3 regions of the Leisingera sp. M523 genome follow, and region 2 is predicted to be linked to each of the others. Evidence: riboswitches for the same ligand, from Rfam matches in the RefSeq annotation. Region 2 holds a riboswitch; each other region holds the start of a gene.

Region 1 (10,351 bases), 1.8 Mb from region 2:
CCGTGGCGGCGGGGTTTCCGGATCTGTCCCGGGTTCCGGTGCTGGACAAGCCGTTTACCAAGGAAAAGCTGTATAAGGCGGTTTTTACCTAAGGGCGGCGGCTTTGGCGCTGGCGGAAGGCTCCCGCGCCCGCATGTGCCCCTAACGGGGCCCCTTGGCCGCCTTGGGCCCGGCGCCGCGCTGGTGCGCGGCGGGGTGCGCCCGGCAGAAATGTCGCATTTTGTTGCAGGTTATTGCGGGCAATGGCTGGTCAGCCTGCGCTAGGGCTTCTGGCGTCACGCAGCAGCCAGTCGCGGACCCGCTCGATCCGGCTGGTGCCCGTTTTGGCCTGGGGTGTCAGCAGATAATAGGCGCTGGCGGGTGTGCAGCGGTGCGGATGGGCTTGGATCAGGGTGCCCTCGGACAGCTCCCGAAGCACCAGCAGCTCCGGAAGAATGGCAACGCCATGGCCGTATTTCACCGCGTCGATCAGCATCTCGAACTGGCTGAACAACGGCCCGGTGGGACGGGCGGCGAGGCTCCCGGTCTGATCCTCGAACCAAATCTGCCAGCTAAGCGGCCGGGTGCTGTGCTGCAGGGCTGGAAACTCCAGAAGCCCGGCGGCGGATTGCAGCGGGCCATCCAGCAGATCCGGTGCTGCAACGGCAATCAGGGTCTCTGGCATCAGCAGATCCGCGCGAAAGCCCGGCCAGGGCGGATCGCCCTGCACGATGGCCAGATCCACCAGGCTGGGGTCCACCTGGCTATTGTCCAGATAGGTGATGGTATTGATTGTCAGCCGCGGCTGCGCCTGTGCCAGCGTTGCCAGGCGCGGCATCAGCCAGCGGCTGCCCAGTGTCGGGTAGGTGCCGATATTGAGCGCGCCATATGGGTTGTCGCGGGTGCGCAACCGGTAAAAGGTGGCCTCCAGCGCTTCCAATTGCGGTGCCAGCTCCTCCTGCAGCATCCGTCCGGCACCGCTGAGCTGCACCCGCTGGCGTTCACGCTTGAACAGGGTTTGCCCGGTCAGCACCTCCAGGCTTTGGATCTGGCGGCTGAAGGCGCTTTGCGACAGGTTCATCTCCCGCGCTCCTCCGGCAAAGCTGCCGGCCCGGGCGGCAGCCTCGAAACACAGGAGGGCAGAGGTGGGCGGGATCTTGCGGCGCATGGCCCGCACCCTGCCATATGTTGCAATTTTTGCAATATGTATTGCAATAGCCCGGCTTTTTTCCGGCTTCTTGGCCTGCCAGTATCGCATTCAAAGCATCACCCCTTGCAATCAGCACAAAGAATGGGAGCGCGCGACATGAGTTTTGAACCGCAGATCAACGACGCCGATGTGCAGGCTGTCACCAGGGCCATGGGCGCCATACCGGATTCTGCATCGGTGGCGGAGTTTGTGCCCGGACCGGGTATCCAGAGGCTGGAGCTGAAGTTTGACATCGAAAAGCTGCAGGAAGCGCTGGAGGAGTGCCTGAAGCGCGAGGCCTTTATGGGCGGCTTGCAGGACCAGGGCTTTGCCGCGCTGCCGCTGACCCAGCGGCCGGGTCAGACCGAATGGACCGCTAATGACCTGTCGGGCCGCTACTGGCTGCGCGCCGACACCCGCTATGTCGAAGAGCCGCGCGAGGATCTGGTGCCGGAAGTGGATTTTTCCGAATTCAATCCCAAATTCGCAGGCACCTATTTCGAGCATGTGCACGCAGAGCTGGCCAAGCGGTTTCCGATCGGGCGCACGCGGGTGCTGTCCAAGGGGCTGTACAATTGCAACTCCTGGCACCGCGACCCGGAGCCGCGGCTGCATATTCCGGTGGTCTCCAACCCCGGCTCATTGTTCATCGTGAATCATCACGTCACGCATCTGCCGGCCGATGGCTCGGTCTATTTCACCGATACCCGCGGCTATCACACTGCGCTGAACGGCGGCGAAACCCGGCGGGTGCATATCGTGGCGGCGCTGGCCTATGATCAGGTGACGGAATGAGCCAATACGCAGGATTGGCAGGTGCGGGCGCCAATGCGGCCCTTTGCGATCTGCGCAGCGATACGCTGACGCGGCCCGATGCGGGCATGATGCGGGCGATCCAGGCGGCGGAGCTGGGCGATGACGTTTATGGTGAAGATCCCCAGGTGAACCGGCTGGAGGCCGTGCTGGCCGAGCGTCTGGGCAAGGAAGCGGCACTGTTCCTGCCGACCGGCACCATGAGCAACCTGGCGGGCCTGCTGGCCCATTGCCAGCGCGGCGAAGAGATCATCCTGGGCGCGGGTTACCACGTCTATGCCTATGAGGCCGCGGGGGCCTCGGTGCTGGGCGGGATATCGCTGTGCCCGGTGCCGGTGCGGGACGATGGCGCGCTGGACCCGGAGGTGATTGCCGGGGCGGTCAAGGCGGATGACAGCCATCTGGCCGTGAGCCGTCTGCTGTCGCTGGAGAACACTCATAACGGGCTTGCAGTGCCCCTGGCGGATATGGCGGCGGCGGCGACGGCGGGCCGGACGGCAGGGCTGGCGGTGCATCTGGACGGCGCGCGGTTCTTTAATGCGACGGTGGCGCTGGGGTGTTCGGAAGCGGCGCTGGCCGGGCTGATGGATACGGTGTCCATTTGCCTTTCCAAAGGGCTGGGCACGCCGGCCGGGTCGGTTTTGGCGGGGCCTGCAGACCTGATTGCCAAGGCGCGGCGCTGGCGCAAGATGCTGGGCGGCGGCATGCGGCAGGCAGGCGTGCTGGCGGCGGCGGCGCTTTACGCGCTGGAGCACAACGTGGAGCGGCTGGCGCAGGACCATGACCGCGCGGCGGAACTGGCGGATGTGCTGCGCGGTTTGGGGGCAGGGGAGGTTTCCCAGGCCACCAACATGGTGTTCTTCACGCCGAAGGAAGGGCGCAATGATGCCTTGCGGATGCATTTGGCATCTGAGGGCGTTGTAATCGGTGGCGGCAGTTCCGGCGCCATCCGCATGGTGCTGCACAAAGATGTGGATAACGGCGCCTTGGACCGCGCGGTGCAAGGGTTAAAGAGTTTCTACGGCTGAAAAACAATGGCGGGCGTGGCTCCGGAAAATTCGAATTTTCCGGCCAAAATTCTTTGAAGAATTTTGCGCCCGGCTGCACCGTCAGATTTCCTTCCGCGCCCTGAGCGCTGCAGAGATCGTGCCGTCATCCAGATAGTCCAGCTCACCGCCGATTGGCACGCCCTGCGCCAGCGAGGTGAGCCTGACCTGCCCCTGCAGCTGGTCGGCGATGTAATGCGCCGTGGTCTGGCCGTCGATGGTGGCGTTCAGCGCTAGGATCACCTCGCTGATACCTTCGGTTGCAACCCGGTCCGCGAGCCGCGGGATACGCAGATCTTCCGGCCCCACCGCGTCCAGCGCCGACAGGGTGCCGCCCAGCACGTGGTAGCGGCCCTTGAAATCGCCTGAGCGCTCCATCGCCCAAAGGTCGGCCACATCCTCGACCACGCACAGCTCGCCATTGGCGCGTTCCGGGTCGGTGCAAAGCGGGCAGATCTCGCTGGTGCCGATATTGCCGCAGTTGAGGCATTCGCGCGCGGTGGCGGCGACCTCGGTCATCACATCGGCCAGGGGCGTCAGCAGCAGCGCCCGCTTGCGGATCAGATGCAGCACCGCCCGGCGGGCGGACCGCGGGCCGAGCCCCGGCAGCTTGGCCATCAGGGCAATCAGGTCTTCGATATCGCTGGTGGAATTTCTGATCATGCCCCGGGCCTTTGTGTGCTGTGCCATATAGGCTGATTGCAGCAGGAAAGCGCAAGGGCAGGGCTGCAAAATGTTCAGGGTTTGTTTTGCCTCGGCACCTGCCAGGGTAAGGGCAATTGAGCTGGCGGGCGGCAGGGCGTATCTGTTTCAGCACATCTTGCGCAGGAAGGAAAAGGGGCGGCAATGGGACGGCAGGACAACACCCAGCACCCGGTGCGTTTTGCCCGGCTGACCGGGATCGCGCCGCAGGAGATTGCCCGCCACATGTCAGATCCGCGGATGGCAGAGCATATGCCGCTGCTGACAGGCCCCTGGGACGAAGAAACTGCCAGAGCCTTTGTTACCGCCAAGGAGAACTGCTGGCAAAGGGATGGCCTGGGTCATTGGGCGTTTGTGCAGAAAGGTCAATATCTTGGCTGGGGCGGGTTTCAGAAAGAGGGCGAGGAATGGGATTTTGGGCTGGTATTGCGGCCCGGCTGTTTTGGGCTGGGCCCGGCCATTGCCCGGCAAGCGCTGGCGTTTGCCCGCCTCGATCCGCGCATCCCTCATGTGACTTTCCTGCTGCCGCCGACGCGGCACCATCTGCGGCCGCTGGTGCGGCTGGGCGCGGTGCAAACCGATGAAGTGCTGCATGAGGGGCAGCGTTTTCTGAAATTCCGATTGGAAACAGCTTGAACGAGGCAAAGAAAAAGGCGGCTCCTGACGGGCCGCCTTTAGATCGGTAAAGCTGGCAGCGCTTAGAACGGCAGCTTGATGTCCTTGGGCAGACCCATGCTTTCGGTCAGCTTGGCCATCTCTTCCTGCGCTTTTTCCGCAGCCTTGGCCTGGGCGTCCTTGATCGCGGCCAGGATCAGGTCCTCGACCACTTCCTTGTCATCGCCATTGAAGATCGACGGGTCAATATCCAGGCCTTTGAGGTCACCCTTGGCGGACGCCGTGGCCTTGACCAGGCCGGCGCCGGCCTCGCCCGTTACCATCACATTGTGCAGCTCTTCCTGCATCTGGGCCATTTTGCCCTGCAGTTCCTGTGCCGATTTCATCATCTTGGCCATATCGCCAAGGCCGCCGAGGCCTTTGAGCATCTGTCATCTCCTGAGATTCCGGTTCGGGGCACAGATACGGGCCGCGGGGCTGCGAAACAAGAGGGGAGAGGTTACTCTCTCGGCCAAACCCTGGTGCCGATAGAAATGAACTGGGAAACTGACATTGAGCGTCTGGAATTTCTGGCCTTGGACCCAGGCCTGTCTAGAAACTCACGAACTTTTTCCTTCGGGGCTTCCCAAATGCCATAAAGCTCGTACCCCTTGTGCATCAAAACAAGCATGGCAAAATCAAAGTCATGGTTTGTGTTGATTGAAGAGACCCTGCCCCAATTTTTTCCGTCAGCTTTCCATCGCCCTTTGATCTGAATTGTTTGATGCCTGCCGTTGCAGGTCCTAACGGCGTCAAAGCCAGGACTGCGGGCTTCTGCCAGTCCAAGCGCAAGTGCCTGGGCGGCCTCTACTTCTGCAATTTCACCAGTCACGCCAAGCGGCTTGTTAAAATTTCGATAATATTCAATGGCTAAGGACTTCACGTCAGAAAGAATTTCGGACTGAGAGCGAACTTTAGGGATATCACCCATCCTCGAACGGGTCCCATTCATCCTCCACCTCGGGCAGGGCCTCGGCGGCGACTTCTGCGGCCAGCTCCTGCGCGGTGCGGATGCGTTTGATCTTTGCCTTGGGGAAGCTTTCCAGCACCGCCTGCACCAGCGGATGGGCGGCGGCTTTCTCGCGCAGGGCGTTTTCAGCTGCGTCTCGGACTTCGGCAATGGTGGCCGCGTCGCCGTCGGGCGCGATCGACACCACCCAGCGCGCACCGGTCCAGTTTTGCAGCGCCGTGCCAAGCCGCGCCGCCAAATCGCGCGGCGCCTGCGAGGACGGGGTGAATTCGATCCGTCCCGGCTGGTAGGAGACCAGACGCACGCCGCCCTCGACCTCGACCAGCAGTTTCACATCGCGGTTGGTGCGGATCAGCTCGACCACATGTTCAAAGGACGGATAGCGCGCCAGTGCTGAGCTGACCTGCGGCGCCAGTGCCGCCATAGTGCCGCCGCCGCCATGCGCCACCGGCGCGCCGCCTGCGGGACCAGGTTGGCCGCCATAACCGGCGGGCGCGTTGCCGCCTCCGCCGCCCAGAGCCGGGCCGCCCATGCCCTGCATAGGCACTCCGCCGCCAGGGCCATTCGGCGGCGGCGGCGGGGTGTCCTGCAGCTTACGGATCAGTTCTTCGGGGCTGGGCAGGTCGGCCACATGGGTCAGGCGGATCACCGCCATCTCGGCGGCCATCATCGCATTGGGGGCAGCGGCGACTTCCTCCAGCGCTTTCAGCAGCATTTGCCACATCCGGGTGAGGACGCGCATCGCCAGCGCATCCGCCATTGCCCTGCCGCGGGCGCGTTCATCTGGGCTGACGGTGGGGTCTTCGGCGGCATCCGGCGTGATCTTCACCACCGAGACCCAATGGGTGATCTCGGCCAGATCGCGCAGCACCGCCAGCGGGTCGGCGCCCTCGGCATACTGGCCGCTGAGTTCAGTCAGCGCCGCCGCCGCATCGCCGCGCAGGATCATGTCCATCAGATCCAGAACCCGGCCCCGGTCAGCAAGGCCCAGCATAGCGCGCACCTGGTCGGCGGTGGTCTCTCCGGCGCCATGGGAAATCGCCTGATCCAGCAGTGAGGTCGCGTCGCGGGCGGAACCTTCGGCGGCGCGGGTGATCAGCGCCAGCGCATCCTCGGCGATCCGGGCGTTTTCAGCGCCGGCAATCTTTTGCAGCAGCGCGATCATCACTTCGGGTTCAATGCGGCGCAGATCAAACCGCTGGCAGCGCGACAGCACCGTCACCGGCACCTTGCGGATCTCGGTGGTGGCAAAGATGAACTTCACATGCGCGGGCGGTTCCTCCAGCGTCTTCAGCAGCGCATTGAAGGCGCTGGTCGACAGCATGTGGACTTCGTCAATGATGTAGATCTTGTAGCGGGCCGAGGCGGCGCGGTACTGCACGCTGTCGATGATCTCGCGGATGTCGTTGACGCCGGTGCGCGACGCCGCGTCCATCTCCATCACATCGACATGGCGGCCTTCCATGATCGCGGTGCAATGCTCGCACTGGCCGCACGGATCAGTGGTGGGGCCGCCCTGGCCGTCCGCACCGATGCAGTTCATGCCCTTGGCGATAATCCGCGCGGTGGTGGTTTTACCGGTGCCGCGGATGCCGGTCATAATAAAGGCCTGGGCAATCCGGTCAGCGGCAAAGGCGTTTTTCAGCGTCCGCACCATGGCGTCCTGCCCCACCAGATCGGCAAAGGTTTCGGGCCGGTATTTACGCGCCAGAACCTGGTATTGGGATTGGCCGGATGCGCCGGAGGTGCCGCTGGGGGTATCGTTCATGATGTCTCGTGCCGGATTCGGGATGCGGGGTGTTTCGCGTTCCGCGCAGGGTATTGAAGCGCAGCCCGTTCGTCCACCGCCGATGGGGCCGTCCCGGGGCCGCAAAAGAGCTTTGGGATTGCCTGCTTAACGCTTAGGCTGCGAAGGCAGGGGACTGCGGGGGAAATGCAGGAACGCAGCGGCTAAGGAGGCGGTATGCGAACTGAGGATATCCCGGAACCTGCGGCGCAGGACGGCGCGGCGCCGGCAGGCCTGACCATCCACGCACTGTCAGCAGGCGGCGGTATTCTGGCGCTATGCCCGCTGCCCGGGGCGGGAGGCGATTACCGCAATGACCTGATCCAGATCTATCAGTGGAGGCCGGGGCTGGTCATCTCAATGACCACCGAGGCCGAGCATGCAGCAGCCGGGGTGCCGCGGCTGGGGATTGATATTCAAAGCATGGCCTGCCGCTGGCTGCACCTGCCGGTGCCGGATTTCCAGGTGCCGCCGCCCGCTGTGGCGGTGAAATGGGCGGCGGCCAGCCGGTCTGCACGGCAAGCACTGTCCGGCGGCGGCCGGGTGCTGGTGCATTGCAGGGGCGGCTGCGGGCGCTCCGGCATGGCGGTGCTGCGGCTGATGATCGAATGCGGCGAAGCCCCGGCGCAGGCGCTGATCCGGCTGCGGGCGGTACGGCCCTGCGCGGTCGAGACGGAGGAGCAGCTGGATTGGGCCTGTGCCGGTGCGCAGGCTGCCGGGCGGTGACCAGCGCCGCCACTGGGGCTAGTCGAAGCTCAGATCAAAACCTCTACCGATGATAAAAGGCGCCCGGAAGTTTTCACCATGAAAATAGTAAAGCCCCTGCTCCGCATCTTTCACAATGGCATAGTAGCCCCATTCCGGTGTGTTCCATAATCCGGACCAGCTGGAGCAGTACTGGCCGTCTTCGATTTTATAACGTGCTTCCGAAGGGGCGGCGTCGCCTTGCTTGATCCAGAGCGTCAGTCCGGACTCCGAGAAATACTGGCGGGTATGGCTCTCGAAATGCAGCCCTTCAATCGTTTTCCCGGTCAGCAGGTCCATGATCTCTCCGGTGGACAGCGGCTGTTCGGCGGCGGCAAATGTTGCGCAGGCACTCATGACAGCACAGGCCGGCAGAAAGGTCTTAAACATTGGCAATCCCCTTGCATAAAGTCTGAATACCGGGAATTGCCTAGAGCCGATCAGGCAGACGGGCCAGCCTGATGCCGAACACATTTCTGTCAGCCGGATATGTTTCGGGCCGCAGGGAACCGCACCAGCCCGTTCGGGTTGCGGATCACAGTGCCATCATCCGCTCTGCTTCCCGCGCGTTCACCGTTTTCGGCAGCGCCTCCATCAGCGCGCAGGGGCGGGCGTCCAGTTTCGAGGCCGCAAAACCGGTGCCGTCGCGGCTGAGGATGGCATCGGCAAAGCGGTCCAGCCCCTCGCGCGGCGCCTCTTCACCGACACCGCAATACAGCCGGATCCGGTCGTGGCCGGCGGCAAACTGCGCCGGGCAGCTGCGCGGGCAGCCGTCCAGTGCGGTGGTGCCGGTGATCTCGAAATCGTCTTGCGTCAGCGGTTTTGCCTTGGTCATCGCCTCGGCCAGTTTGGTGATCATCCGCTGTGCCGCGGGGCAGGGGCGCCCCAAATACTTGCAATCTGTTGCCGCATAGAAATGCGTCTGGTCGGTCCACATCATATCTGCGCCCTCCGCGCGTGGCACGGGGGTCATGGGGACAAGAGACCGGATGAAAGACGGATCACAGCCGCCGCAGCCATCAGACCCTGTCCGGACACCCCGCCCGGGTTCGAGTTACACGTCTGATGGCAGGTCTCCTGACTTGCGGGTCGATGCTTTCCCGATCCTTCCCGGCCTCGTTTCGAGGGCCAGTGGCTCTATCGGGGTCGCTCGCCGCTTACAGTTGCGGGGGCAGTCTCGGACTGGGCCAGCTTGCGCAGGCCGCACCGTGTTCCCTTTTCATCCCGGACACAAGATTCTGTGGCACGGGAACCATCAGCACAAGCGGTAGCGGTTGGGTGCCCGAGTCGTCAATTGTTTTTCTGCATCTGCAAATACAGCCCCCGGATCACATCCGAGTCGCGCCGCACCCGGGCCAGCTGCCAGCCGCCCTGCAGCAGGATGTAGAAATTCTCCGCCGCCGCGCGGGCCTCAGGTTCGGGCAGGCCCAGGCGGCGGGCGTGGCGGGTGGTTTCAGTAATCCAGCCCTCGAACAGATGCGCGGCGTGCTGGTGGAACGCCTCGTTCTCCGGCCCTTCGAACAGGGTAGCCGAAACCGGGCAGCCGCTCCATTTTCCTTGTTTGTCAAACAGCTTGGCGAGTTTGTAACAGACCGTCTTGGCCCCCTCCCGAAAGGTGGGCGCCGGGGTGAAAGATGCCTCTATCAGCAGCAGCATCTGCCCTGACGCCCAATCCGCTGCGGCCAGGGCCAGATCGGATTTGCCACTGGGGAAATGGTGATAAAGCGAGCCCTTGGGCGCCCCCGCCTCAGCCAGCAGTTCCGCCAGCCCGGTGCCGCTGTAGCCCTTGTTGCGGAACAGGCCGACGGCGGCGCGGATCAGCCGCTCGCGGGTTGGGGGCAGGCTGGTCCCGCCTGCCTTGGCTGTCGTTACGTCATTCATGGCGGCAACTTGACAGCATTGGACCGATTGGTCCAGAGATGAATTAGACCAATCGGTCTAGGTCAAACGACTCAGGAGGCTGCCATGCTGGACAAAAGCGCAGAACATAACGCGGTTATCCGCGAGGAGGCCCTGCGGTTTGCATCTGGCACCCACATGCTGGCCGGGCGGCTGTACCACCCTGCGGGGCCGGCGCGGGCAGCAGTGGTGCTGAATGGCGCAACCGGGGTGCCGCAGCGCTTTTACCGGCATTTCGCGCGCTGGCTGGCAGCAGAGCAGCAAGTGGCCTGCCTGACCTATGACTACCGGGATTTCGGAGACTCGGCGCGGGGCCATCCGCGCCATTCCGACGTAACAATGGTTCAATGGGCGCTGGAAGATCAGCCAGCCGCCAGGGCCGAACTGCAACGGCACTATGCGGGCGTGCCGTTGTGGGTGATCGGCCATTCTCTGGGGGCAATGCTGATGCCCCTGCAGGATGGCCTGAAGGACGTCGCCCGCATGATCGTGGTTGCGGGCGGCTTGGTGCATCACCACGATCATCCCTGGCCCTACCGCGCGCTGGCGCTGGCTTTCTGGTTCGGCCA
Region 2 (10,351 bases):
TCGCGGCCCTCATCGGCCTGTTTGCCATCCCGCAGGTTCTGACCATGTTCGCCAAGGGCCGCCGCACATCAGGCGCCGAAGTGATCGAGGTGCAAAAACACTCGGTTCTGGACGCAACCAAGGAACTGCTCCGCCGTCCCCTGGCCCTGGGCATCGGCACCATCACCGGTTCGATCATTGGCCTGATCCCTGGTGTGGGCGGCCAGATCGCTGGACTGGTAGCCTATGACCAGACCAAGAAGTTCTCCTCCGAGAAGGAAAAATTCGGCAAGGGCCACAGTGAAGGCGTGATCGCCGCGGAAGCTGCCAACAACGCCATGGTCGGCCCTTCGCTGGTGCCGCTGCTGACCCTGTCAATCCCCGGCAGCCCCACCGCCGCGGTACTGCTGGGCGGGTTGCTGATCCACGGTATCTTTCCGGGGTCCGATCTGTTCGACAATCACCCGGATGTGGCCTGGACCTTCATCAATTCGATGCTGGTGGGCCAGGTTCTGATGTGCCTCTTCGGCCTTTACGTGGCGGGTCTCGCCGCCCGCGTTGCCCAGGTGCCGCAATCGGTGATGGCTGCCATCGTGCTGGCGCTATCGGTCTTCGGCGCCTACTCGGTGCAAAGCTCGATGGGCGACGTCTATGTGATGGCCTGCCTGGGCATCGGCATGTATTTTCTGGAACGGTTCGGCTTTTCCGCCGCACCGCTGGTGCTGGGGCTGATCCTGGGTCCGATCGCGGAATCCAACTTTATCCAGGGCGGCATGATCGCCGACGCCACAGTGGGGCGCGCCAGCTACTTCCTGTCCGGCGGGCTGAACATCTTCCTGATCGCCGTGGTTGTTGCCTCCGTCGCCTATTCAGCCTGGATGGAGCTGCGTAGCCGCCGCTACACCACCAAAGAGGAGGCACAGGCATGAACCGGTCTCAGCATATTTTCGGCTCCGGCCTGGTCCTTGCGGTCGGCATCTGGGTCGCCTGGATCAGCTACACGCAGGCCCCTGCCGAGGCTTTCCTGTTCCCGCGCCTGATTGCCTCGGTGTTTGTGGTGCTGGCCGGCTGGACATTCGGCAAGGCTGTCCTGGGCCTCAGCAAAGTCGGCTCGGGCGTGTCCCGCAGCATGTTCATACAAATGGTGCCAGGGCTGGCGGTGATGCTGATCTATGTCTTCTGGGCTGCCAAGACACTGGGGTTCTATACCGCCACCGCCATCGCCTTTTTCATTCTGCTGTCGATTTACGATCCGGCGCCCCATTCCGAAGCCAGAACCTGGGGCAAACGCGCCCTGATCACCGCCTGTTTTGTTGCCGTGATGTACGGGCTCTTTGCGCTGCTGCTGAGCGTCTACACGCCACGTGAAATTCTGTTCTGACCGTTTGAACGCGGCCCGGAAATGTAAGCGAAATCATAAGGGAGGAGAAGAAAATGAAGAAACTGATTACAGGCGCTGCCATGGCGCTGATGGGCCTGGGCGGAGCCGCCTTGGCCGAGGATTACCCGGAACGCCCGATCATGATGATGGTCTCTTACGGCGCAGGCGGTGCAACTGATTTTCAGGCCCGCATCGTGACCATGACCGCGGGTAACGAAGATGCGCTGGGGATGCCCATCGCCATCATCAACAAGCCGGGTGCCGGTGGCCGTGTTGGCTGGAACTGGTTTGCGACGCAAGCGGATCCGGATGGCTACACGCTGGCCGCCTACAACGTGCCCCACTTCATCGCCCAGTCGATCAAGGGCGGCGTGCAGTATTCCTCCGACAGCTTTGAACCTATCGCCAACTGGGGCGCCGACCCGGCTGTGTTTGTTGTCGCCGCCGACAGCCCCTTCACCTCGATGGCAGATGTGGTTGCCCATGCCACGGAAAACCCAGGCAAGCTGACCTTCTCCGGCGCGGGCCTGTTTGTGGGCCACCACATCGCCGCGCTGCAGATCGAAAAGGCCGCTGGGGTCAAAATGGCCTATATCCCGACCAAGGGCGGCGGTGCCGCAGCGATGAAGGCCGTTATCGCCGGTGAGGTCATGGGCGGGGTAAACAACCTGTCTGACGCCTTCCGTGCGCAGGAGGCGGGCAACGTAAGGATTCTTGGCGTGGCGGACCTGCAGCGCTCGGAGTTCCTGCCTGACGTGCCCACCATGCAGGAGCAGGGGCTGGACGTCGACAATTCCTCGGTCAATTTCCGCGGTGTGATGGTGCCCAAAGGCACCCCGCAAGAGGTGATCGACGAACTCGCCGCTACCGTGCCCGAGATGTTCGCGAACCCCCGCGTGGCCAAGAAGATGCAGGCCGGCGGCTCGCCCATGCACATCATGACCCGTGAGGAGGTCAAGGCGATGTGGGCCGCCCGCGAACAGACGCTCAAGGAACTTCTGGCCGGGCTCTGATCCCGCGCCCCCAGGCCGAAACCCTCCGGGGCAGCGCCCCTGCCCCGGACAATCAATCGAGGAAAGACATGACCGCTCAGGACGCACTCGCCTCTGGCATCGCCGAGGTGGAACAGATCGTGGCGCGCGCACGCACCGCACAAAAGGCATTCGAGGCCCGCGGCAGCCAGGCGCTGTATGACAAGGCAGCCTTGGCGGCAGGCTGGGCTATCATGGAACCCGCCCGCAACCGGTCCCTGGCCAAGCTTGCCGTTGAATCCACCGGCCTGGGCAACGTGCCTGACAAGATCACCAAGAACCACCGCAAAACCCTGGGCCTGCTCCGCGACATTGCAGGCGTTCAGACCCAGGGCATCATCAGCGATGATCCCGCGACCGGCATCACCGAGATCATGCGCCCCATCGGCGTGATCGGCGCCGTGGTTCCCTCGACAAACCCGGCAGCGACGCCTGCCAACAACATCATCAACGCGCTGAAAGGCGGCAATGCCATTGTCGTGGCCCCCTCGCCCAAGGGCGTCGCCTCCTGCGAATTGCTGCTCTCCTATATTCACGCCGAATTCGCCAAGCTCGGGCTGGACCCGGATCTGGTGCAGATGATCCCTGCACCCGGCTCCAAGGCCAAGACCCAGGCGCTGATGGAGACCGCCGACCGGGTAATCTGCACCGGCAGCCAGAACAACGTCCACCGCGCCCAGTCCTGCGGCACCCCTGCCGTGGCCGTGGGGGCCGGCAATGTGTCGGTGATCGTGGACGAGACCGCTGATCTGGCTAGCGCGGCAGCAAAGATCACCGCCTCCAAGACGTTCGATAACGCCACCTCCTGCTCCTCGGAGAATTCGGTTGTGGTGGTGGACGCTGTTTACGACCGGTTTATCGCCGCATTGGCCCAGGAAGGCGGCGCGCTGATCTCCGAGGCTGACTCAGACGGCATCATCGCCAAACTTTGGCCCGACGGCCACCTGAACCGCGAAGTCATTGCACAGGACGCGGACAAGATGCTGGCGGCACTGGACATGGCCGGCCAGGTCCCGGAAGGCACCAAATTCCTGGCGGTGGAGACCAAGGGCATCGGCCCGGATCACCCGCTGTCCGGCGAAAAGCTGAGCCGCATTCTGGCGGTCTACCGCGCCGCCGATTTCGCGGATGCCAAAGCCATCGCCGCCCGGATTCTGGATCACCAGGGCGGCGGCCATTCCATCGGCATCCACACAAGCCAGGACACCCGCGCCATTGAGTTGGGTCGCGAGATGCCCGCCTGCCGGGTGATCGTCAATCAGGCCCATACTTTTGCCACCGGCGGCGCATTCACCAATGGGATGCCGTTTTCGCTGTCGATGGGATGCGGCAGCTGGGGCGGCAATTCGATCGACACCAACCTCCATTGGCGGCATTTCGTGCAAACCACCAAGATCGTGCGCGAAATCGCACCTCGCGAACCGGCATTGGACGACATCTTTGCCAGCTATTGGGCGGAGGCGGGCCAATGATGGAACCGCCCAAAGGAACCATCCGCGACTGGCTGGACAAACGCGCCAAGGACGGCGGCACCGGTTTTGTCTTCCCCGATGGCGCGCCGGATCTCAGCTGGCAAGAACTGCACAGCACGGCTGAGGCCATCGCCCGTTCGCTGACCGCGATGGGCATCGCCAAGGGCGAGAGCATCGCCATCCTGCATCCAAACGGGCGCGAGGCCCTCGAATGCCTGTTCGGGGTGCTCTACGGCGGCTTCCGCGCCACCATGATTAACCTGGTCGCGGGCAACAGCGCCGTCGCCTACGCCCTGCAGCACAGCGGCGCCCGCTTTGCCTTTGTGCATGACAGCCAGACAGACCTGTTCGCGCAGACTGCCGACCTGTCCATCCTCTCCCCATTGGACAGGCAGGCAGTAACTGGCGGGCCACCGGCAGAGCTGCACCCGCTCTCTGCCGGTGACCACGCTTTGCTGATGTATACCTCCGGCACCACCGGGCAGCCCAAGGGGGTGGTGCACAGCCACGCCAGCCTGCTGGCCGGCGGCTGGACCACGGCCATCGCGCATGAGCTGACACCGCAGGACCGCGGTCTGTGCGTGCTGCCAGTCTACCATATCAACGGGTTGTGCGTGACGGTGATGGGCACGCTGATTTCCGGCGGCTCGCTGGCCATGTGCGAGCGTTTCTCGGCCAGCCGCTTCTGGGCGCATGCGGGCTGGTCCAAGGCCACGTGGTTTTCGGTGGTGCCGACCATCATATCGCATCTGCTGCACTCAGAGCTTGATCCCGTTGACAGCACCAGGGCGCGCCTGCGCTTTGGCCGCTCCGCGTCTTCGGCGCTGGCTCCGGACGTGCAGCGCGCGTTTGAGGACCGGTTCGGCATCCCCATCATCGAGACCATGGGCCTGACGGAAACCGCCGCGCAGATCCTGTCCAATCCCCTGCCTCCAGGCACCCGCAAGATCGGCTCCCCCGGCATCGCCTATGGCAACGGCATCGCCGTCCTGGATGCAAACCAGCAGCCGGTCACCGATGGCACCGAGGGCGAACTGGCCGTGCGCGGCCCCAACGTGATGCTGGAATACCTGAACAACCCGGAGGCCACGGCGGGCACCTTCACCGCGGACGGCTGGCTGCGGACCGGTGATCTGGGGCGCATCGACGGAGACGGCTATGTCTTCGTGACTGGCCGCTTGAAAGAGCTGATCATCAAAGGCGGCGAAAACATCGCACCGCGCGAGATTGACGAGGCGCTTTATTCGCACCCCGACGTGATCGAGGCCGCCGCTTTTGCCCGCCCCTGCAAAAGCTACGGTGAAACGGTCGAGGCCGCGGTCAAAATCCGCGACGGCTCCACCCTGACACCGCTGGAGCTGATCGAAATCTGCCAGTCCGTACTGGGCCGGTTCAAATCGCCGGACGAGATCCACATCCTGCCGGACCTGCCCAAAGGGCCGTCAGGAAAGATCCAGCGCAACAAAATCCTTGGGGAGATCACCAACAGCTGAACTCCCCAACATCCCTCGCCCGCAAGATGATAAGAAGGTCAGTTTTTCTGCCTCAATGTTTCGCGCGCGAAACATCCGGTCAGCAGTGCTGACCGGTCCGCCGCGCGGCAGCGCGGCGCCGGGCCCAACGGGCGCGGGGTCTCCGTCAGGAGATCCGGCAACGGGCGGGAGTGCGGCATCGCAACCGCTCACGCCAGATGAAAGGACAAAAACGGTTCTGCCCCGTCCGCGTCACGGATCCAGCGGGCCTTGATCCCGAAAATTTCCGATACCGTATCCGGGTTCAGTGCTTTCTGCGGGGTGCCCAGCGCCACCAGGCGTCCGCCCGACAGCACCGCCACCCGGTCGCACATCAGCGCCTGATTCAGATCGTGCAGTGCCACGACGGTGGTCACCTTCAGGTTCCGGATGCAATTCAGGATCGACAGCTGGTGATGGATATCCAAGTGGTTTGTCGGTTCGTCCAGCAGCAGCAGCCCGGGCCGCTGCGCAAGGGCGCGGGCGATGTGCAGCCGCTGCTGTTCGCCGCCGGACAATGTGGCCCATTCGCGGCTGGAAAAGCCCTCCATTTCCACTGTCCTCAGTGCGTTTTCAACATGCAGGCCGTCTTCGCCGCTCCAGGGTCTTAACGCTGACAGCCAGGGCGTCCGCCCCAGTTCCACCACCGACCGTGCGGTGATGCGCTCGGCAGTATCGGCCTGCTGTTCGACAATCGCGGTCCGCTGGGCGACCTCTCTGCGGGTTAGCTGTGCCAAGGGTTTTTCCGCCAGCAGAACCTCGCCATGCGATGGGCGTGCCAACCCCGCCAGCAGCCGCATCAGCGTGGATTTCCCGGACCCGTTCGGACCGACCAGCGCCAGGGTCTCACCCGGCTGCACCGTCAATGAGACATCAGACAACAGCAGCTTGCCGCGGATGGAGTAAGACAGGCTGCGGGCTTCGATCTTCATCGCGCAGCCCTTCTTCCGCGCACCAGGATCACCGCAAAGGACGGCGCCCCGATCAGGGCTGTGACAACGCCGATGGGCAGCACCTGGCCAGGGATTATGATCCGGGACACGATGTCTGCGCCAATCAGGAACACCGCCCCGGTCAGCGCCGCGGCCGGCATCAGCCTGCGATGCCCGGGACCAACCAGGAACCGCGCCGCATGCGGGATCACCAGGCCGACAAAGCCGATCGAGCCAACGATGGACACCATCACCGCTGTGGTCAGCGCGGTGGCAAAGATCAGGATAACTTGCACCCGCCGCACCGGAATGCCCAGCGAGGCTGCTGAATCGGTGCCAAAGGTAAAGGCATCCAGCGCCCGCGCATGGAACCGGCAGACGACCCAGCCCGCCAGCGCCAGCGGCACTGCCAGCCACACATCCGGCCAGCGCACGCCGCCCATATTGCCCATCAGCCAGAACATGATGCCGCGGGCCTGATCGGCGTTGGCGGATTTGGCGATGATAAAAGCAGTCAGCGCGTTGAACAGCTGCGAGCCTGCAATGCCGGCCAGCACAATTTGCGCTGCCGCAGCGCGGCTGCCGCCGGCCCCGGCGGCCCGGGCCAGCACGGCAACAAAGCCAAAGGCCAGCAGCGCGCCGTTAAAAGCGCCAAAGGACAACGACAGCGCACCGCCGCCAAGCCCTGCAATGGTCACCGCAACCGCCCCGGTCGAGGCGCCGGCGGAAATGCCCAGGATATAGGGATCTGCCAGCGCATTGCGCAGCAACGCCTGCAGCACCACGCCCGCCACCGCCAGCGCCGCCCCGCAGGCCCCCGCCACCAGCGCCCGCGGCAGCCGGTAGCTCCAGATAATGCCTTGATCTATCGGATCAACCGGCAGCGCTGCCCCGGCCAGCTTATTGGCCAGAACCGACAGCACAAGGTCAGGCGCAAGCGCCGTTTCCCCGATCATTGCGCCTGCCAGAACCGCCGCAATCAGCACCGGCAAGGCCAGGCACGCGCCCTTGACGCCCTGCCATGTGATTGCAGCGGCTGCACTCACTGGCTGGTGCCGATCACGCTGAGTTCAGCAGCCAGATCCTCCAGCGCCGGAATGGCACGGATGGTGGCATCCATCGCCTGGGCGTCCATCACAACGATGCGGTTGTTCTTGACTGCATCCATCTGGCTCGCCACCGGATCATTGCGCAGGAAGTCCAGCTTCTTTTCATAGTCATCCGCGGCAAAGCGGCGGCGGTCCATGCGGGCAATCACAATCACCGTCGGATTGGCCTTGGCGATGGTCTCCCAGCCGACCGTTGGCCATTCCTCGTCGGTCTCAACGACATTACGCAGGCCCAGCTGCTGCATCATGTAACCCGGCGCGCCCTTCTGGCCGGCCACAAACGGGTCGCTTTCCATCTCAGGCGACGAGAACCAGAACACGGCAGAGGCATCTTCCAGCGCGACCTGCTGCGCCTTGGCAACCGCCGCAGCCTCGCGCGCCTTGTAATCGGCGACCAGTTCGGCGCCCTTTTCAGCCTCGCCAAAAATCGCCGCCAGTTCCTCGATCCCCTGATACAGGCTGCCGGTGGTGAACATCTGCGTGCGGGTGCCGTCGCCGCCGGTGGTGTTGTCTTTGCCGACGCAATCGGCGGGCATCACATAGGTCGGAATGCCGAGGTCATGAAACTGCTCGCGCTTGGCAACGACGCCTTCCGGGCCGACGTGCCATTCGTACTGCGCTGCCACCAGACCGGGGCGTTTGGCGACCACGCTTTCAAAGCTTGGGTCGTTGTCGGCCAGACGGTCGATCTTGGCATTCATGTCTGCGTATTCGGGCAGCACGTCGTTGAACCAGACCGAGGTGCCCAGCACCTTATCGCCCAGCCCCAGCGCGTAAAGCACTTCGGTCGCCGCCTGGCCAACCGTTACCGAAGACGCTGCCGGCGCCTCGAAGGTGACCGACTGGCCGCAGTTTTCTATGGTCAGCGGAAAGGTTTCGCTGGCCGCCGCAGCCTGTGCGGCAGCGATGAAGGAAAGGCCGATCAGGCCGGAACGCAAAAACATGATATTCGATCTCCATGTGTCAATGACCGGAGAACGGGTGAAAGGGCATTGACCGGTAAGGCTGAGGGTCTGGCCCCCGCTTGCGGCACCGGAAAACGGCGGCGCATCTTACCGGCAACCTCCCCGGACAACCCCGCCCGGTGTCTTTCGGTTTTCACCGGCAGGTCTCCTGACTGGCGGGTCAATGACTGTGCCGTCTTCCCGGACCGTTTTGGCCCAGTGACGTCATGGCACAGCTCTCGCCGCCTACAGTTGCGGGGGCAGTTCCGTTTGGCGCCGGCAGGCACCGCGGATTCCCTCTTAGCCCTTTCGGGACCGGTAATGCGCGGGTAGCGCATCCCTTTCGTTGCGGCAAGAAAAAGTTTTGATGCAGAGGGAATTCTGCAAACCGGGCGCAGCCAGAGCAACTGGGCCGCGTCTTGTCCGGATGACGGCCCTGCCCGGTTATTCGACCACGATCAGATCAGTATCCATCGCCTTGAGCATGTCCTTGATGGCCTGCGGCGGCTGTGCGTCCGTATAGAAGACCTCGAATTTTGTATCCTTGCCGACCGACACCGGTGCGCGCTTGTTGAACTTGTCATGATCGGCCACAACAATCCGGACCTGCGCATTGGCCGCCGCGACACGGGCCAGGTTAGCCTCTTCGAGATCATGCAGCATGAAGCCCAGTTCGGCATTGATCGCCCCGGCCGAAAAGATGGCAAACTGCACGTTCAGCCGCCGCACCAGATCCAGCGCTTCGGCCCCGAAGGCACCGCCGTCATGCGGGCGCAGCTCGCCGCCCGCCAGAAACACCCGGTTGTTGTTGCGCGAGGCCAGCGCATGGGCCACCAGCACGGAATTGGTCACCACAAAGAGGTTTGACCGCTGCCGCAGCTCCTGCGCTACATAGGCGGTGGTGGAGCCGACATCCAAAAAGACCGAATCCCCGTCGCTGATGGTCTTGGCAACCTCGATGGCCAGACGCTGCTTTTCTGAGGCGTGTGTGTCCATCCGGCTTTGCAGCGGCAGCTCGTTCACATCTTCAACCAGATGCACCCCGCCGTGCACCTTGCGGACCGCCTGGGCATCCTCCAGCGTGCGGATATTGCGCCGGATGGTTTCATTGGACACGCCCAGCCTGCCGGCCAGATAGCTGACCCGGCAGGACCCGCCTGCCTGTTGCAGCGCCCGCAGGATTTCTTCTTCGCGCTGATTGGTGGTTTTGCGGCTTTTGGTCATTGGGCCTCCTGTTGTGTTGCTACGCCAGAAAGCCACAAAAAACAACACATGAACCCTCGGATACCGCGCCTGTCCGCCTCAAAACCCGCTTTCCTCGAAGGAATTGTGGTTTATTGTGGTTTTTTATTGACTGATCGGCACAATCGCCGCACCATCATAACAGGCGACGCCAAGAATCGCACAAAATGCCACATATCAGGGAATTCCTTATGCTGAGAAACTTCAACGCTTTGGGAGCCGTGGCGCTGACAGCCGCCGTTTCCGCTTCATCCGCCTGGGCCGCCGAGTCCTCCGACCCGATCAAACTGACTTTGCACGACTGGTCCGGCCAGTTGATCAACACCAAGATCATGGGCAGCATCCTGCAGGAGGCAGGGTATAACATCGAATATGTCCAGGCAGACTATATCGCGCAGTTTGCCGGGCTGAAGACCGGCGATCTGCATCTGGCGATGGAAATCTGGGAGACCACCGGGCGCGAGGCGCTGGACGACGCGACAGCCTCGGGCAAAGTTGTCAATGCCGGCGAAACCGGACTGATGGCGATCGAGGAATGGTGGTACCCCGCCTATATGAAAGACCGCTGCCCCGGCCTGCCCGACTGGCAGGCGCTGAAGGACTGTGCCGAGGAATTCGCAACGGCGGAAACCTCTCCCTACGGGCGCTATGTCGGCGGCCCAGTCACCTGGGGCGGTTTTGACGAAGAACGCGTCGAGGCGCTGGAGCTGGAATTTGAAGTGGTTCACGCAGGCACCGACGCCGCACTGT
Region 3 (10,351 bases), 1.8 Mb from region 2:
CCGCGGCCGCCGCCCCGCCTGGCTGATCCGGCTGGGGCTGTTTCTGTATGACAGCCTGGGCAAACGCGGCATCCTGCCTGGCACGGCGAAACTGGACCTGTCGCACGATCCCGCAGGCAGGCCGCTGAAGGACAAGTTTCAGACCGCGTTCGAATACTCCGACTGCTGGATTGAGGACGCCCGTCTTGTGGTGCTGAACGCCCGCGATGCACAGGCGCGCGGCGCCGAAATCCTAACCCGGACCGAGGTTCTGTCAGCCCAGCGCCACTCTGATCACTGGGTTGTCACCGTGAAGGATCACGCCACTGGCGAGGAGAAGGAACACCGGGCCAAGATGCTGGTCAATGCAGGCGGACCCTGGGTTGCCGACGTGCTGAAGCAAAAACTGGGCCAGAACAGCCGCGAAAACGTCCGCCTGGTGCGCGGCAGCCATATCGTGGTGCCAAAACTGTTCGACCATGACCGCTGCTATTTCTTTCAGGGCACCGACGGGCGGATCATTTTTGCCATTCCTTACGAGCAGGATTTCACCCTGATCGGCACAACGGACGCCGACCATCCGGATCCGGTGACCAAACCGCATTGCACGGAGGCCGAGCAGGATTATCTAATTGATTTTGCATCTCAATACTTCGAACAGCCACTGAAGCGCGCGGATATCGCCTGGACCTATTCCGGCGTCCGCCCGCTGTATGACGACGGGGCCAGTTCGGCCACCGCGGCCACCCGCGAATATGTGCTGACGCTGGATCAAGCACAGGCGCCGCTGCTGAATGTCTTTGGCGGCAAGATCACCACCTACCGCAAGCTGGCCGAGGCCGCGCTGGCGAAAATCGGCAAGGTTTTCCCGCAATTGCCGTCGGACTGGACCGCAGGCGTGGCCCTGCCCGGCGGTGATTTTGCGGTGGCGGATGTGGAGACGCTAAAAGCCAAGCTGGCAGCGGACTATCCGTTCCTGAGCGCCTATTGGGCCGCCCGGCTGATCCGCGCCTACGGGCTGGAGTCCTGGGAGGTGCTGGGCGATACCAAATCCGCCGCTGATCTGGGCCAGGATTTCGGCGCAACAATCACCGCACGGGAACTCGACTGGGCAATTGCCCGCGAGTGGGTGCGTTCAGGCGACGACTACCTGTGGCGCCGCACTAAATTGGGTTTGCGCCTGGATGAAGGCCAGCGCGCAGCGGTCGATGCCTATATCAGCGAGAAGGCCGCCCGGCTGGCAGCTTAATTCCGCATGCGCTAACAGTCCGGACTTCAAAGGCCGGGGCACTCCCGCCCCTTTTCAATGAACCAGAGGTTCCCTGAAAAGCGTTGGGCCGGGCGGGGGCGCTGCCGAAGGCAGCGCCCCCGCCCCCCGGCGATTTGCGAAGCAAAGCGCAAAACCTCAAGCCCGCTCAATACTGCAGCCTGAAAGGGATTAAAACTCCACCCCCTTCTGCGCTTTCACACCGGCGCGGAACGGGTGCTTGATCTGCCCCATCTCGGTCACCAGATCGGCAATCTCGATCAGCTCTTCCTTGGCGTTGCGGCCTGTCAGAACCACATGGGTCATCGGCGGTTTCTGCTCCACCAGGAACTCAAGCACCTCCTCAAGATCCAGATAGTCATAGCGCAGCGCGATGTTGATCTCATCCAGCAGCACCATGGTGTTGCGCTCATCCAGGATCATCTCCTTGGCCTTCTCCCAGCCCTTCTGCGCGGCGGCAATGTCGCGGGCCTTGTCCTGTGTCTCCCAGGTAAAGCCTTCGCCCATCGCGTAGAACTGGCAGAGATCGCTGAAGTTCTCCTCGATCAGCGTGCGTTCGCCGGTCTGCCAGGCGCCCTTTATGAACTGAACCACGGCGGACGGCATCCCATGCGCGATGCAGCGCATGATCATCCCGAACCCGGAGGAGGATTTGCCCTTGCCCGGTCCGGTGTGGACGATAATCAGTCCCTTCTCGCCCTCCTTGGTCTTCATCATCCGGTCGCGCGCGGCCTTTTTCTTGGCCATCTTGGACGTATGACGGGCGGCTTCTTCTTCTGAGATGCCGGTTTCAGACTTTTCGCTCATTGGGGGCTCTCCAGCTGTTTGACCCATGTCTTGACAAAGAAGGGCACGATAGCGCAAGGGGGTTCAGCTGGTTCCTGTGAAAACAGGCGAAGAGGGAATGTGAAGGCTTTCGGGCCGAAGCACAGCCGCCCCCGCGACCGTGACCGGATGAGGCCGCCATGCCACTGGGTGATCCCCGGGAAGGCAGGATGGCCGGCAAGGCCCTGCGCCTTGGCATCCGCAAGCCGGGAGACCTGCCAGCGAAGGAGAGATCAACGGGCAGACGGGGTGTTCTGCGACCGGGTAAGGGGCTCGCACGACTGGCCCCTTTTCGGCCATCCCGCACGCCCTGCCGCGACAGGAGACGCGCCAATGGCTGACGACATGGCAGGCCAATCTGCCAGCACCCCGGGACCGGTCACGCTGACCGTATGCCTCACCTGCCGCCGCGAGGGCACCGACCCCGAGGCCGCCCGCCCCGGTGCCATCCTGCACGCAGCCCTGGAAGAGGCCGGAATGCCCGAAGGCGTCCGTCTGCGTGGCGTCGAATGCCTGTCGTCGTGCAAGCGCGGCTGCGCTGTTGCACTGATCGGCGGCGCGGAACGCTGGACCTATGTCTACGGCGACCTCGACCCGGACCAGCATGTCCCCGAAATTCTGGAAGGCGCGGCGGCTTATGCCGGCACCGCTGACGGCGTCGTACCCTGGCGCCAGCGCCCGCAAACCTTCCGCAAGCAATCTGTTGCCCGCATCCCGCCGGCCAAGTTCTTCTCCGAGGAGTAATCATGAGCGATCTCAACAAGATCCCCGTCACTGTCATCACCGGCTTTCTGGGCGCTGGCAAAACCACGCTGATCCGCCACCTGATGCAAAACCCGCAGGGCAAGCGTCTGGCCGTGGTCGTGAACGAATTCGGCACCGCCGGTGTGGACGGCGACATCCTGAAATCCTGCGCCGATGACAACTGCCCGGCGGAAAACATCATGGAGCTGGCCAACGGCTGCATCTGCTGCACCGTGGCCGATGACTTCATCCCCACCATCGAACAGCTGATGGCCCTGCCCGAAAAACCGGACCATATCGTGATTGAGACCTCCGGCCTGGCCCTGCCGAAACCGCTGCTGAAAGCCTTTGACTGGCCCGCAATCCGCTCCCGCATCACCGTCGACGGGGTGATTGCCCTGGCGGACGCCGAGGCCGTGGCCAAGGGCCAGTTCGCCCCCGATCTGGACGCCGTGCAGGCCCAGCGCGAGGCGGACGACAGCATCGACCATGAAACGCCCCTGTCCGAAGTGTTCGAAGACCAGATCTCCTGCGCTGACATCGTTCTGCTGTCCAAGGCCGATCTGGCCGGCGACGAAGGCGTCGAAAAAGCCCGCGCGGTGATCGAGGCCGAAGCGCCGCGCAAGCTGCCGATCCTGCCGATGAGCGAAGGCGTCATCGACCCGCGCATCATCCTGGGCCTGGGCGCCGCTGCCGAGGATGATCTGGACGCCCGCCCCAGCCACCACGACGGCCACCACGACCACGAGCATGACGATTTTGAAAGCATCGTTGTCGAAATGGGCGAAGTATCCGACCCGGAAGCGCTGCAAAATGCCATCGTGAAACTCGCCCGCGAGCGCAACATCCTGCGCGTCAAAGGCTATGTGGCGGTGGAAGGAAAGCCGATGCGGATGCTGGTACAAGCCGTGGGCGAGCGCCTGCGCGCCCAATACGATCAGCCCTGGGGCGCGCAGCCGCGCAAAACCGCCCTGGTGGTCATTGCCGAGCATGACGACATCGACGCCCCGGCCATCCGCGCCGCACTGGGCGCCTGAAGCTATGCGGGTTTGGCGCATCATTTCAGATGACACCGCCCGGCCGCAGGCCGGGCTGCGCCCGACCCTCCCCACGGGAGGGCGCATTCGCACCCTCCCAGGCTTGGGCGCAGCCCTCAGAGCGCCCGCCGCCTGCCAGACAACAAAGGCCTGATCCATGCACGTCGTCTTCCGCGAAAGCCACGGCCTTGATGAGACCGATACCCCGCAGGATCTCGGGCAGACGCCCGGCGATCTTGTGGTGCTGTCGTTTTCCGACAGCGACCTCGGCGCTTTTGCGGCGGGCTGGCATCGCGCGGACGGCAGGCTGCCCTCCTTGCGCGTCGCCAATCTGGTCGCGCTCAAGCACCCGCTCTCGGTCGACGTCTACGCGGAACAGACACTTGAAGGCGCCAAAGGCATCCTGGTCCGCCTGATCGGCGGTGAAAGCTATTGGCCTTATGGCCTCGCCACCCTGCAGGACCTCGCCCGCCGCAAGGGCATTGCCCTGGCGATCCTGCCTGCTGACGGGCGCGAGGATGCAAGGCTGGATGAGCTGTCCACCCTGCCCGTCTCCACCCTGCGCCGCCTGCAGGCCTTGTGCGACGCCGGCGGCGCCGTTGCCGCCCAGGCCGCCCTCGCCCAGCTGTCGCTCGCTGCGGGCCTCTATGCCGGCCCTGTGCTGGGCCTCAAATCCATGCCGCAGCATGGGCTTTATGACCCGGCCAAAGGCGTGCTGGCGGATCTGCCCGCGCAAGACAAACCGCTGGTGCTGGTCAGCTTCTACCGCTCCTACCTCACCGCCGCCGACACCGGTCCAGTCGATGCGCTGATTGCTGAGCTGCGCGCCCGCGGATACGCCGCCTATGGCCTCTTTGCCGCCAGCCTCAAGGCCCCCGCCGCCGCTGACTGGCTGCGCGAAACTCTCCCCGCGCTGTCCCCTGCCGCCATCATCAACGCCACCGCGTTTTCGGCCCAAGGCACCGACGGCAGCGCCTCGCCGCTCAGCACCACCGGCTGCCCGGTGTTCCAGGTCGCCCTCTCCACCGCCCGCCGCAAAGACTGGGCCGAGGCCGACCGGGGGTTGTCGCCCGCCGACCTCGCCATGCATGTCGTGCTGCCCGAAGTCGACGGTCGCATCTTCGCAGGCGTTGTCAGCTTCAAATCCCCGGGCCGGAAAGACCCGGACCTGCAGTATTCCCGCTTTGCCCACCGCGCCGATGCGGATCGCGTCAAAGCCGCTGTTGACCGCGTCGACGGCTGGCTGCGCCTTGGCACACTGCCCAACGCAGACAAACGCCTTGCCCTGATCCTCTCCACCTATCCCGGCCGCGACCACAACCTTGCCCATGCCGTCGGCCTCGACGCGCTGGCCTCTTGTGACGAGATCCTGCGCGAATTGTGGGACCAGGGCTATACGGTTGAGCCGCAGGAAAACACCGGCCTGCGGCTGATGGATGAGACCCTCAGCGTCCCACTGGAAGACTACCGCGCAGCCCTCGCCAGCCTGCCGCAAGACCTGCAAAACACCCTGACAGAGGCCTGGGGCGCCCCGGACGAAGACGCAGACTGCCGTGATGGTGCCTTTCATTTCAAGGCCCTGCGCGCAGGCAAGGCCCTGATCGCGCTGCAACCCGAACGCGGCGAAGTCAAAACCCGCGTCGATGATTACCACGATCTCGACCGCACCCCGCGCCACGCCTATGTAGCGTTTTACCTGTGGCTGCGCACCCAGTCCGATGCCCTTGTCCACATCGGTGCCCATGGCACGCTGGAATGGCTGCCGGGCAAGGCGGTGGCGCTGTCGGGCGCTTGCTGGCCCGAGGTTCTGACCGGCCCGCTGCCTGTCGCCTACCCCTTCATCGTCAACGATCCGGGCGAAGCCGCCCAGGCCAAGCGCCGCATCGGCGCCATCACCCTCGGCCACCTGCCGCCACCCTTGGCGCAGACCAGCCTGCCCGACGGGATGGCCCGGCTGGAAAGCCTGCTGGATGAGTATTCCACCGCCGACGGCCTGGACCCGGCCCGCCGCGACCGGCTGATCGGTGACATCCGCGCCGAGGCGCAAGGCACCGGCGTCGAGGCTGACCTTGGCCTCACCCCCGGCACCTCCCCCGCCGAGGCGATCACCCGCATCGACGCCTTTGTTTGCGACATCAAGGAAAGCCAGTACGGAGAGGGGCTGCATATCTTCGGCACCGGCCAATGCGGGGCTGAGGAACGCGCAGGGCTGATCACCGCCCTCGATGGCCGGATCGTGACGCCCGGCCCCTCCGGCTCGCCATTCCGGGGCCGCTCGGACGTGATCCCAACAGGGCGCAACCTTTTTACCACCGACCCGCGGGCGGTGCCGTCGCGGGCGGCGCATGCGCAAGGGGTCAAACTGGCGGAAGAGCTGCTGCGCCGCCACCTTCAGGACCACGGCGACTGGCCCAAGGGCCTGGTGATCGACCTCTGGGGCTCCGCCACCATGCGCACCGCCGGCGAGGAATTTGCCATGGCGCTGCACCTCGCAGGGCTCGCCCCGAAATGGGACGAAAACTCCGAGCGCGTCTCCGGCTTCGACGTGCTGCCGCTCTCGATGCTGCACCGCCCGCGCATCGACGTGACACTGCGCGTCTCCGGCCTGTTCCGCGACGTGTTCCCGGGGCTGGCGCAGATGTTCGAAACTGCTGCCGCCGCCCTCGCCCAGCGCGAGGAAGCGCAAACGGACAACCCCTATCTCACCGAGATCCCCCGCGTTTTTGGTCCAAAACCGGGCCAGTACGGCCTCTCGATGAACCCGCATCTGGACGACTACTCAGACGAGGCCCGCGCTGCCGCAGGCGAGGCCTGGCTCAACGCCTCCTCCCACGCCATCGACGCCAAGGGCACCATCACCGATGCCCGCGAAGCGCTGGAAACAAGACTGCATAGCGCCGACAGTTTTGTTCACCTGCAGGACCTGCCGGAAACCGACCTGCTGGTCGCGTCGGACTATGCCGCGCATGAGGCTGGATTTGCCGCCGCCATGGCCCGCATCGGCCAGACAGCGCCCGCCCTCTACCACATGGACGCGACCCGCCCGGACAAGCCGCAGGCGCGCAGCTTGGGCGAAGAAATCGCCCGCGTCACCCGCGCCCGCGCCGCCAACCCGGACTGGGCGACCTCAATGATGAACCACGGCTTCCGTGGCGGCGCCGAGATCGCCGCCACGCTGGACCACATGGCCGCCTTTGCGCATCTGGCACAGGTGGTGCAGCCGCATCTGTTTGACCTCTATTTCGAGGCCACGCTGGGCCGCGACGATCTGGTGGCGTTCATGGAGCGCGAAAACCCCGCCGCTCTTCAGGCGATGCGCGACCGCTTCCGTGCCCTGTTCGACGCGGGCCTCTGGAGCACCCGGCGCAACTCGATCATGGCCGGTCTGGAGGGCGCCGCATGAGTGCTGCACCCGAACCCAAAGTCTACGGCTGGTGCCCCGGTGCCTTGCGCCCGATGATGTCCGGCGACGGTCTGGTGGTGCGGGTGCGCGCGCCAATGGGTAAACTTTCCGCAACCCAGGCGCGCGGTGTGGCAAGACTTTCGCAAGAGTTCGGCAACGGCCTGCTGGATATTTCCGCCCGCGCCAACCTGCAGATGCGCGGCATCCGCGAAGACGGTCACGCAGAGCTGATCGAAGCCTTGCGCGATCTTGGCCTGATCGACCCGGACGCTCGCGCCGAAGCCCGCCGCAATGTCCTCCTCGCCCCGTTCTGGGCAACGGGTGACGACACCCACGCCATCGCCACTGATCTCAGCGCCGCACTGACCGCCGCCGCAGACCTCAGCCTGCCCGGGAAATTCGGCTTTGCCGTCGACTGCGGCGCGGCGCCGGTCCTGCAGGACACCGCCGCCGACATCCGCGTTGAGCGCATAGGCGAGACCCTCATCCTGCGCGCCGACGGTTCTGAGACCGGCCTGCCCGTCACACGTGAATCCGCCGTTGCCGAAGCCCTCGCCCTTGCCCGCTGGTTCCTGAAACAAGGCGGCGCGCCCGAGGGCCGTGGCAGGATGCGCCGTCTCATCGCGCGCCGCGGGCCGCCGGCGGCGCATGCCGCGCCGGTGGCAGGGGCCGAATTCACCGCAAAACCAGGCGCTGTCCCCGCGGGGACACTTGCTGCTTTGGAGTTCGGCCAGATGCCCGCCGCCACATTGGCAGACCTTGCAGATCACGGCGAAATCCGCCTCACCCCCTGGCGCGCGCTGCTGGTGGAAGGCGCCGCCAGCCTGCCGCCCCTGCCCGGCCTGATCCTGGATGCAACGGATCCGCGCCTGCAAGTCATCGCCTGCACCGGCGCACCCGGCTGCCTGCAGGCGCTGTCTTCCACCCGCGATCTCGCTCGGGACTTAGCGCCGCATATCCCCGCGGGGACAAAGCTGCATATCTCCGGCTGCGCCAAGGGCTGTGCCTGTCCCGGTCCGGCGCCGCTCACCCTGACCGCAACGGCCCAAGACGACTTCTCCCTGATCCGCCATGGCACCGCCGCGGATCAGCCGCTAAAGACCCACCTGAGCGCCGATGCCTTGCGCGCCGCTCCCGAACTTCTGACAGAGGGCAGCTGACATGCGCCACACCTATGAAACCAACGGCGCCGCGATCTACGCCGAAAGCTTTGCCACCATCCGCCGCGAAGCCGATCTGGCGCGCTTCAACAAGGACGAGGAAAGCGTCGTCGTCCGCATGATCCACGCCGCTGGCATGGTGGGGCTGGAAGAGCATGTGCGGTTTTCCGACGGCATGGCCGAGACCGCCCGTGCGGCCCTTGCGAGTGGCGCGCCGATCCTCTGCGACGCCTATATGGTCAGCGAAGGCATCACCCGCCCGCGCCTGCCCGCGGACAATGAGGTGATCTGCACCCTGCGCGACCCGAAAGTGCCGGATATGGCCAAGGAAATGTCCAACACCCGCTCCGCTGCCGCGCTGGAACTGTGGCGCCCGAAACTGGAAGGCGCGGTTGTGGCCATCGGCAACGCCCCTACCGCGCTGTTCCATCTGCTGAATATGCTGCAAGACCCCGCCTGCCCCCGCCCCGCCGCAATCATCGGCTGCCCCGTGGGTTTTGTCGGTGCTATGGAATCCAAGGATGCGCTGATGCAGGACCTGCCGGTGCCGTCAATGATCGTCAAAGGCCGTCTTGGCGGCTCCGCCATCACCGTCGCCGCCGTCAATGCGCTGGCGAGCTGGAAAGAGTAACCCATGACCGTTTCCAAGGGTAAAGTCATCTGCGCCGGGCTTGGTCCCGGTGATCCCGATCTGATGAGCGTGCGGTCGCACCGGATGATCTCCGGCGCGCGCCACATTGCCTATTTCCGCAAAGCAGGGCGTCAAGGCCAAGCCCGTGCCATCGTCGAGGGCATGCTGGCCGACGGCGTCACCGAACACGCGATGGAATACCCGGTCACCACCGAGATCCATTTCTCCGACCCTGAGTACAACCGGGTGCTGGCGGAGTTCTATGACCAATGGGCAGATACTCTGGCCGAGATTGCCAAAGGCGAGGACGTGGTGGTGCTCTGTGAGGGCGACCCGTTCCTCTATGGCTCCTACATGCATCTTTATACCCGCCTGCAGGGACGGGCCGCGCAGGAGATTATCCCCGGCATCACTGGCATGTCCGGCTGCTGGACCGCCTCTGGCCAGCCGATCACCTGGGGCGATGATGTGCTGACAGTGGCGATGGCCACTCTCAGCGAGGATGAATTGGCCAAACGCGCGGCGGAAACCGACGCGCTGGTCGTCATGAAGATCGGCCGCAACCTGCCCAAACTGCGCCGCGCGCTGGAACACGCGGGCCGCGCCGAAGACGCCTGGCTGGTTGAACGCGGCACCATGCCCGGCCAGACCGTGCAGAAGCTGTCGGAGATCGACGGCGAGGTGCCCTATTTCTCCATCGTATTGGTTCACGGACAGGGGCGCCGGCCATGAAACTATCGAAAAACGGTTGGGTGGTGATTGCGGGGCTTGGCCCCGGCAACGAGGCATTGTTGACGCAGGAAGTGCGCGACGTCATTGATGAGGCCACGGATATCGTTGGCTATATCCCCTACGTGAAGCGCATCGCGCCGCGCGAGGGGCTGACCCTGCACGCCACTGACAACCGGGTCGAAGTGGACCGCGCCACCCATGCGTTGGAAATGGCGGCTGAAGGCAAGCGCGTTGTGGTGGTGTCCTCTGGTGATCCCGGGGTGTTTGCCATGGCCTCTGCCGTGTTCGAAGCACTTGAAAACAATGCAGAAAGCCGCCCCGAATGGCTGGATCTGGAGATCAAGGTGCTGCCCGGCATCACCGCAATGCTGGCCGCCGCTGCCGCCATCGGGGCGCCATTAGGGCATGATTTTGCGGCCATCAACCTCAGCGACAACCTCAAGCCCTGGAGCCTGATTGAAAAGCGCCTGCAGCTGGTCGGCGAGGCCGGTCTGGCGATGGCGTTTTACAATCCGCGCTCGAAGTCGCGGCCGCATCAGTTTGCCCGCGCGCTGGAGATCCTGCGCGAGGCCT

The links. Region 2 has a riboswitch for cobalamin ahead of K3557_RS03715 (ABC transporter substrate-binding protein). Riboswitches for the same ligand answer to the same signal wherever they lie in the genome.
Positions count from the first base shown of each region.
Region 1: it holds a riboswitch for cobalamin, as region 2 does, so the genes downstream of both, K3557_RS15240 (hypothetical protein) here and K3557_RS03715 (ABC transporter substrate-binding protein) in region 2, are expected to answer to the same signal.
Region 3: it holds a riboswitch for cobalamin, as region 2 does, so the genes downstream of both, K3557_RS12810 (DUF1636 domain-containing protein) here and K3557_RS03715 (ABC transporter substrate-binding protein) in region 2, are expected to answer to the same signal.

Region 1 is NZ_CP081036.1:3,087,308-3,097,658, reverse strand. It holds gene K3557_RS15295 (ATP-binding protein) at 1-92, shown strand, start outside; gene K3557_RS15290 (LysR substrate-binding domain-containing protein) at 251-1,147, opposite strand; gene K3557_RS15285 (hypothetical protein) at 1,286-1,963, shown strand; gene ltaE (low-specificity L-threonine aldolase) at 1,960-3,009, shown strand; gene recR (recombination mediator RecR) at 3,091-3,690, opposite strand; gene K3557_RS15270 (GNAT family N-acetyltransferase) at 3,874-4,365, shown strand; gene K3557_RS15265 (YbaB/EbfC family nucleoid-associated protein) at 4,428-4,772, opposite strand; gene K3557_RS15260 (DUF6998 domain-containing protein) at 4,844-5,314, opposite strand; gene K3557_RS15255 (DNA polymerase III subunit gamma/tau) at 5,307-7,121, opposite strand; gene K3557_RS15250 (protein-tyrosine phosphatase family protein) at 7,317-7,865, shown strand; gene K3557_RS15245 (hypothetical protein) at 7,884-8,273, opposite strand; gene K3557_RS15240 (hypothetical protein) at 8,419-8,823, opposite strand; cobalamin riboswitch at 8,933-9,155, opposite strand; gene K3557_RS15235 (TetR/AcrR family transcriptional regulator) at 9,174-9,764, opposite strand; gene K3557_RS15230 (serine aminopeptidase domain-containing protein) at 9,849-10,351, shown strand, end outside.
Region 2 is NZ_CP081036.1:782,483-792,833, reverse strand. It holds gene K3557_RS03750 (tripartite tricarboxylate transporter permease) at 1-908, shown strand, start outside; gene K3557_RS03745 (tripartite tricarboxylate transporter TctB family protein) at 905-1,360, shown strand; gene K3557_RS03740 (tripartite tricarboxylate transporter substrate binding protein) at 1,414-2,373, shown strand; gene sauS (acylating sulfoacetaldehyde dehydrogenase) at 2,442-3,863, shown strand; gene K3557_RS03730 (class I adenylate-forming enzyme family protein) at 3,860-5,356, shown strand; gene K3557_RS03725 (ABC transporter ATP-binding protein) at 5,545-6,306, opposite strand; gene K3557_RS03720 (iron ABC transporter permease) at 6,303-7,352, opposite strand; gene K3557_RS03715 (ABC transporter substrate-binding protein) at 7,349-8,359, opposite strand; cobalamin riboswitch at 8,501-8,694, opposite strand; gene K3557_RS03710 (DeoR/GlpR family DNA-binding transcription regulator) at 8,804-9,583, opposite strand; gene K3557_RS03705 (ABC transporter substrate-binding protein) at 9,793-10,351, shown strand, end outside.
Region 3 is NZ_CP081036.1:2,592,426-2,602,776, forward strand. It holds gene glpD (glycerol-3-phosphate dehydrogenase) at 1-1,228, shown strand, start outside; gene cobO (cob(I)yrinic acid a,c-diamide adenosyltransferase) at 1,418-2,053, opposite strand; cobalamin riboswitch at 2,105-2,309, shown strand; gene K3557_RS12810 (DUF1636 domain-containing protein) at 2,405-2,815, shown strand; gene cobW (cobalamin biosynthesis protein CobW) at 2,818-3,852, shown strand; gene cobN (cobaltochelatase subunit CobN) at 4,010-7,255, shown strand; gene cobG (precorrin-3B synthase) at 7,252-8,415, shown strand; gene K3557_RS12830 (precorrin-8X methylmutase) at 8,417-9,046, shown strand; gene K3557_RS12835 (precorrin-2 C(20)-methyltransferase) at 9,050-9,778, shown strand; gene cobJ (precorrin-3B C(17)-methyltransferase) at 9,775-10,351, shown strand, end outside.